2 regions of the Telluria sp. RT2P19 genome follow, and region 1 is predicted to be linked to the other one. Evidence: predicted binding sites of a transcription regulator. Region 1 holds the regulator's gene; the other holds the start of a gene.

What was found. The regulator sigma-54, encoded in region 1, starts transcription at its own class of promoters, with help from an activator protein. The targets are predictions, from matches to a motif close to TGGCANGNAANCTGCTTT.
Region 2: the regulator sigma-54 is predicted to act here: its motif matches at 1,632-1,649, upstream of glnA (type I glutamate--ammonia ligase).

Annotation. Positions count from the first base shown of each region.
Region 1 is NZ_JCASIL010000020.1:18,612-22,315, forward strand. It holds gene AC56KW_RS20995 (enoyl-CoA hydratase/isomerase family protein) at 1-580, opposite strand, end outside; gene hpf (ribosome hibernation-promoting factor, HPF/YfiA family) at 704-1,063, opposite strand; gene AC56KW_RS21005 (RNA polymerase factor sigma-54) at 1,138-2,622, opposite strand; gene lptB (LPS export ABC transporter ATP-binding protein) at 2,634-3,386, opposite strand; gene lptA (lipopolysaccharide transport periplasmic protein LptA) at 3,398-3,704, opposite strand, start outside.
Region 2 is NZ_JCASIL010000001.1:30,686-34,389, reverse strand. It holds gene glnA (type I glutamate--ammonia ligase) at 154-1,569, opposite strand; gene AC56KW_RS00180 (rhodanese-like domain-containing protein) at 1,874-2,329, shown strand; gene AC56KW_RS00175 (hypothetical protein) at 2,326-3,045, shown strand; gene AC56KW_RS00170 (CocE/NonD family hydrolase) at 3,092-3,704, opposite strand, start outside.

The DNA of each region.
Region 1 (3,704 bases):
CGCTTGGCACGAACACGTCGGCCAGGCCCACGTACAGCGCGTCGGCGGCGCCGATCGTCAGGCCGGTCAAGCCCAGGTAGTTGCCGAGCTGTCCCGGCGCATGCGACAGGAAATGGCTGCCGCCGACATCCGGGAACAGGCCGATGTTCACTTCGGGCATGGCCATCCTGGTGCGCTCGGTCACGATGCGCAGCCCGCAATCCGGGCCGCCCTGGGCGATGCCCATGCCGCCGCCCATCACGACGCCGTCCATGATGGCGATATAGGGCTTCGGATAGAAATGGATCAGGTGGTTCAGCGCGTATTCTTCGGTGAAGAAATCCTCGAGCAGCGCGCTGCCGCCCATCGGACCCGCATGGCCGACTTCATGGAAGAAGCGGATGTCGCCGCCTGCGCACAAGGCCTTTTCGCTGCTGCTGGTGAGCATGACCGCGTCGACTTGCGGGTTGGCCTGCCAGACAAGCAGGATGTCGGTCAGCGCGCGCACCATCGCGAGCGACAGCGAATTGAGCGCCTTCGGACGGTCGAGGGTGATGATGCCGGTGCGGTTGGCGATGCTGGTCAGGACGTGGTCGGTCATGGCGTGGTCGGTAATGGAGAGAGATGCATTTTACCGAACACGCGACGCGCGTCATACCGGGAAGCCGGATGCAAAAAGGGCGTCCCCTTAGACGCCCTTAGCTAGTGTGAGCCCTGCGCCTGATCAGGCGACAGCGGCGTCTTCGCCGCCGTTTTCCGGCAGGCGTTTGATCGAAGTACGGCTATGGTCCTTCAGTTGCTGCTTGTGTTTCAGGATTTGACGGTCCAGCTTATCCATCAGCGTGTCGATCGCGGCGTACAGGTCTTGCGCGACGCTTGCCACATGCAGGGTCTTGCCCGATACCTGCACGTTGATCTCTGCTTTCTGCCTTTTTTCTTTTTCAGTGAGGTTGTCGACGGCCAGGAAGACGTGGGTGTCGATCACCTGGTCGAAATGGCGAATGATGCGCTCGAGCTTATTCTGAACGTATTCACGGATGGCGGGGGTTACTTCGAGATGATGGCCACTGATTGTGAGGTTCATACACACTCCTTTGAAAATGTTGCACCGTGTGGGCCACAGGACGCGACAAGGCACGATGTCTGTGGACGGCGCAGTTACAAGGACTTGCGGAGGCTTACAGGGGGTATCTTGAGGGCTTCACGGTATTTTGCAACCGTGCGGCGCGCGATGACCATGCCTTGTTCCCCGAGCATCTCCGCGATCTTGCTGTCGGATAAAGGGTTCCTAGGGTCTTCTGCTCCTGTCAATTGTGCGATGAGCGCACGTATTGCCGTCGAGGATGCTTCGCCTCCCGCCTCGGTGGCAACGTGGCTGCCGAAGAAATACTTCAACTCAACCATGCCGTGCGGGGTCAGCATATATTTTTGAGTTGTGACACGAGAAATTGTGCTCTCGTGTAGGCCTAGTGTATCAGCAATCTCACGTAAAACAAGGGGCCGCATGGCAACCGCGCCGTGCGAGAAAAAGTTGCGCTGGCGCTCGACAATCGCCTCCGCCACACGGAGGATGGTGTCGAAACGCTGGCGCATATTCTTGATGAGCCACTTCGCTTCTTGCAGCTGCGCGCCCATCTGCGCCTCGCTCTTGCCCTGTTTGAGCAGGTTCGCGTACAGGCTGTTGACGCGCAGGCGCGGCATCACGTCCGGGTTCAACGTGACAGCCCAGCCGCTCTTGGAACGGCGCACGATCACGTCCGGCACCACGTAGTCGGACAGGTTCGATGCGAAGGCGGCGCCCGGATGCGGATTGCACTGGCGGACCACGGCCTGCACCTCGCGCAGGTCTTCGTCGTCGCAGTCGAGCGCTTTTTTGAGCTTGCTGTATTCGCGCTGGGCGAACCAGCTCAGGTAACCCTCGACGATGGTGAGCGCCATGCGCCGCGTGACCATCGGCACGCCGGGCATGCGCCGGATCTGCAGCGCCAGGCATTCGGCCGCGCTGCGCGCGCCGACGCCCACCGGGTCCATGCTCTGCACCAGCGCCAGCGCGCAGCGCAGCTCGTCGATCTCGATCTCGAGTTCTTCGGGCAGACGGGCGTGGATCTCGTCGAGTGGTTCCTCGAGGTAGCCGTTGTCGTCGAGCGCATCGATCACCAGCTCGGCCAGCGCCCGGTCGCGCGCCGACAAGGTGGCTTCGCGCACCTGTTCCATCAGGTGCTCGCGCAAGGTGATGGCGCAGGCCTCCAGCTGCGGGCGGCCGTCTTCATCCTCGCCGCCACTGCCCGACGATACCGAACCGCCATCGCTCCAGTCGGCGTCGCCACGGTCGCCATCGGCGGCGCCATCGAAGCCTTCGGCCTCGCCTGCCGGCGCTGGCGCCTCCTGTCCCTCGGCCTGCTGGCCGGGCGCGGACGGCGCTTCGCCATTGGCCGGCGCGTTGTTGATGGCGCCATCGGCCAGCAAGCGCACCGAGCGGTCGAGCGGATCGTCGAGCCGTTCCAGCAAGGGGTTATCGCCCAGTATCTGCTCGATCTCCTGGTGCAGTTCGAGTGTCGACAGCTGCAGCAGGCGGATCGATTGCTGCAATTGCGGCGTGAGCGCCAGGTGCTGCGATGTGCGAAGTTGCAGGGACTGTTTCATCTAGGTGTCGCTCACATGCGGAAGTGTTCACCCAGGTACACGCGGCGCACCGACTCGTCGGCGATGATGTCGTCAGGGCGGCCCGATGCCAGCACGGCGCCCTGGTTGATGATGTAGGCGCGGTCGCAGATGCCGAGCGTCTCGCGCACGTTGTGGTCGGTGATCAGGACGCCGATCTTGCGCTCCTTCAGGAAGCGCACGATGCGCTGGATCTCGATCACGGCGATCGGATCGACGCCGGCGAATGGCTCGTCGAGCAGCACGAAGCGCGGATTGGTCGCCAGCGCGCGCGCGATTTCCACGCGGCGGCGCTCGCCGCCCGACAGCGACAAGGCCGGATTTTCGCGCAGCTTCTCGATCTGCAGGTCGGCCAGCAGGGTGTCGAGGCGCGCGTTGATCTGGTCTTTCGACAGCGGCTTGCCGTTGTCCTTCTGCAGTTCGAGCACGGCGCGGATGTTCTCTTCGACCGTCAGCTTGCGAAACACCGACGCCTCTTGCGGCAGGTAGGACAGGCCCAGCACCGCGCGGCGGTGGATCGGCAGGCTCGTGATGTCGGTACCGTTGATGTCGATCGAACCGGCATCCGACGGCACCAGGCCGACGATCATGTAGAACGACGTCGTCTTGCCGGCGCCGTTCGGGCCCAGCAAGCCAACCACTTCACCGCATTCGACCTGCAGCGACACGTCGCGCACCACCAGGCGCTTGCCATAGCTCTTCTGCAGGCCTTTGACGACCAGGGTACTGCAATCGCCCAGCTCCATCGGGGCTGCCGTCATTGGGCGCCTCCGGCCGGGGCGCGCTTGGGCGCCAGGATCAGGGTGCCGCGGCCGCCGCCAACTTTACTTTGGCCGCTGACGTCGTTGCGCACCGTGGCCACTTCCTTGCGGTTGTCGTAGGAGATGTAAGGACCGGTGATCTGGTTGGTCATGCGCGAACCTTCCAGTTCGCGCACGATGGCGTTGGAGAACAGGCGCACCAGTTCCGAACGCTCGTCGTACTCGATGCGTTCGGCCTGGCCCTCGACCCACAGGTCGGGACCGCCGTCGCGCTTCTGGCGGAAGGTGGTGACCTTGCCGCCG
Region 2 (3,704 bases), on a different contig from region 1:
CTCGGTGGCTTGCATCGACGAAAGATGCATTGTAGTCGCGCCCGACTATACCCGAAGCAACAAAAAACGCGGGGAAAGCCATGGCTTTCCCCGCGTTTCATGGCATCGCCGTCAACGCTGGCGATGCGCAGACACAACAGTATTGCTAAGCGATTACGACGAATAGTACATATCGAATTCGGCTGGGTGCGGGGTCATGCGCAGACGCTGCACTTCGTTCATCTTCAGCTCGATGTAGGCGTCGATCATGCCGTCGCTGAACACGCCGCCGCGGGTCAGGAATTCGCGGTCCTGGTCCAGCGCTTCGAGCGCTTCTTCGAGCGAGGCGCACACCGTCGGGATCAGCTTGTCTTCTTCCGGCGGCAGGTGGTACAGGTCCTTGGTCGCGGCTTCGCCCGGGTGGATCTTGTTCTGGATGCCGTCCAGGCCCGCCATCAGCAGCGCGGCGAAGCACAGGTAGACGTTGGCCAGCGGATCCGGGAAGCGGGTCTCGATGCGGCGGCCTTTCGGGTTCGCCACGTGCGGGATACGGATCGAGGCCGAGCGGTTGCGGGCCGAATAGGCCAGCTTGACCGGGGCTTCGTAGCCAGGCACCAGGCGCTTGTACGAATTGGTGCCTGGATTGGTGATGGCGTTCAGCGCGCGTGCGTGCTTGATGATGCCGCCGATGTAGAACAGCGCGGTTTCGGACAGGCCGGCATAGCCGTCGCCTGCGAACAGGTTCTTGCCCTCTTTCCAGATCGACTGGTGCACGTGCATGCCCGAGCCATTGTCGCCGTTGATCGGCTTCGGCATGAAGGTCGCGGTCTTGCCATAGCTGTGGGCCACGTTCCAGATCACGTACTTCATGTTCTGGGTCCAGTCGGCGCGCTCGACCAGAGTCGAGAACCTGGTGCCGATTTCATTCTGGCCGGCGCCGGCCACTTCGTGGTGGTGCACTTCGACCGGGATGCCCATCGATTCGAGGATCAGCGACATTTCCGAGCGCATGTCCTGGAACGAATCGACTGGTGGCACCGGGAAGTAGCCGCCCTTGACGGTCGGACGGTGGCCGCTGTTGCCGCCTTCGATTTCCTTGTCGGTCGCCCACGACGACTCGTCCGAGTCGATCTTGACGAAGCAGCCCGACATGTCGATCTTCCAGCGGATCGCGTCGAAGATGAAGAATTCCGGTTCCGGGCCGAAGTAGGCGGTGTCGCCGATGCCCGACGATTTCAGGTAGGCTTCGGCGCGCTTGGCGATCGAGCGCGGGTCGCGGTCATAGCCCTTGCCGTCCGACGGTTCGATCACGTCGCACTGCATGAACAGCGTGGTCTCTTCCATGAACGGGTCGAGGTTGGCGGTGTTCGGGTCCGGCAGCAGGAGCATGTCCGAGGCTTCGATGCCTTTCCAGCCGGCGATCGACGAGCCGTCGAAGGCGTGGCCGGATTCGAATTTGTCTTCATCGAAGTGCGACACCGGGACCGTGACGTGCTGTTCCTTGCCGCGGGTATCGGCGAAGCGTAAATCAACGAATTTGACTTCGTTGTCCTTGACCAGTTGCATTACATCTGCGGCGGACTTTGCCATTCGGAATCTCCTAATTGAAAAAAGGAAGTCGAGTCATGAGAATCGACAACTTGCATCATCATGAAGCATAAAGCGTGCCAAGTTATCTGCGATGCTGTCGCATGGGGGCATGCGCAAATCGTTCTTGGGAAGCGAGCCAGTTTACCCATAAAATCGCATCGACCGGCAGGGCTGGCGAAAGATTTATGCTCAGCTCAAATGCACCAGTTCGGTGCAAACCGGCATAAGCGCACCATTTAGGCGCAGGATACACTGATCCATCCTGGTGCAGCAGCGATGCATGCCCAAAAACGGAACAAGACAAATGACGACAGAAAACATTCTCGCGCTGGCGCGCCAGCGGGGCGCAGGTCAGCCCTATGCAGGTGCGGTGACGCCCCAAGAAGCGTTCGAGCTGCTGCAAAGCGACCCCAAGGTCAAGCTGGTCGACGTGCGCACTAATGCCGAACGCGACTGGGTGGGCCGGGTGGCCGTTCCCGATGGCCAGCATGCGGCCGTGCAGTGGGCCACCTATCCTGGCGGCGCGCCGAACCCGGACTTCGGCGCCCAGCTCGAACGCGTCGCGCAGAAAGACGAGACGCTGTTGTTCCTGTGCCGCTCGGGCGTGCGCTCGCGCCACAGCGCGCGCGTGGCGACCGAACTGGGCTATGCGAACGCGTTCGACATCCTGGAAGGCTTCGAGGGCGACAAGGATGGCGACGGCCATCGCAAGACGCTCGGCGGCTGGTGCAAGGCAGGATTGCCGTGGGTGGGCGCATGAGCGACGCCATCGAGCGCCTGGTGACGGCGCGTGAGCTGGCCGACCAGGGCCGGTACGATGCGGCGCTGGAAGAACTGGTCTGGTTCCACGAACATGCGCTGGAACAGAATCCCTCGTTGTACGGCGTGCGCCGTTCCTATGCCCTGGCCGATTGGGCGGTGCTGGCCGAAGCCCATCCGCCGGCCGCGGCGGCGCTCGAGGCGGTGCGCGAGCGCAATGTCACGCTGCTGCTGGCCGGCCAGGGCAAGCGCGACAACCTGCTCGATGTCGTCTCGATCGACCATGCGCTTGACCAGCCGGTGCGCACGCGCGACCTGTTTTTGCAACTGGAAGGCGTGGCGCCGGCGCTGGCCGCGTCCTGCATCCGGGTCGTGCTGCCGCAGGTGATCGCCGCCGGCGACGCCGAGCTGGCCGAGCGCCTGATGCCGAATCCGGACGAGACGATCCGCCAGCACGCCGACTACCTGATGGATGCGTTCCGCGAGCGCCGCAAGCGCTTTACCAGTGCACCGAGCATCCCGGCCGAGATCCACAATTATGTGCAGGATGTGAACGCGGTGCTGGGTGTGTTCGCCGCGCGCGGCAGGCAGGCCGAGGTGCGGCGTTTGCGCCAGTTGGCGGTCGACGCGATTCCCGCCACGACCCTGCGACGCGAGGTGCGCGCTTCGCTCGCGCCCGGCGCGCGAGCGTGGTTCGAGCGCGGCACGCCACGCTAGGGTTGGCGGCTACGCCGCCCCCCGCCGGCGCGGTACCGGATATCATTTACGGTGCCGGCGGCATCACCATCAACTGCAGCCCAGAAGCGCTACCCGGCGCGCGGTACACGCGCTGGGTCGCCTTCCTGAAGTCTTCCGGCTTCGCCTCCGGAATGCGCATGAAGGTCTGCGGATTCAAGTCGATCAGCGGGAACCATGAACTCTGCACCTGCACCATGATCCGGTGGCCGCGGCGGAAGGTGTGGTTCACCTGGCCCAGCGCATAGCTGAGCGCCTCCACCTTGCCCGGCACGAAGGGCTCGGGCTTCTCGTAGCTGTTGCGGAACTTGCCGCGTAGCGGATTGCCGCGCACCAGCTGCTGGAAGCCGCCCAGCTTCAGGGCCGGCGGGCCCACGTCATTGCCCGCGCGCGGCGGCGCCGGCGTCGGATAGTCGGCCGGATACACATCGATCAGTTTCACCACCCAGTCGGCGTCGGTACCCGTGGTCGACACGAACAGCTTCGGCAGCACGGGGCCGGCAACCGTCACGTCTTCTTCCAGCACCTCGCTCTGGTACACCAGCACGTCGGGCCGGGTCGCGGCGAAGCGCTGGTCGGACACCATGTATTCGCGCGGCACGCCCTGCGCCGGGTAGCCGATATAGGGCACCGGGCGCTTG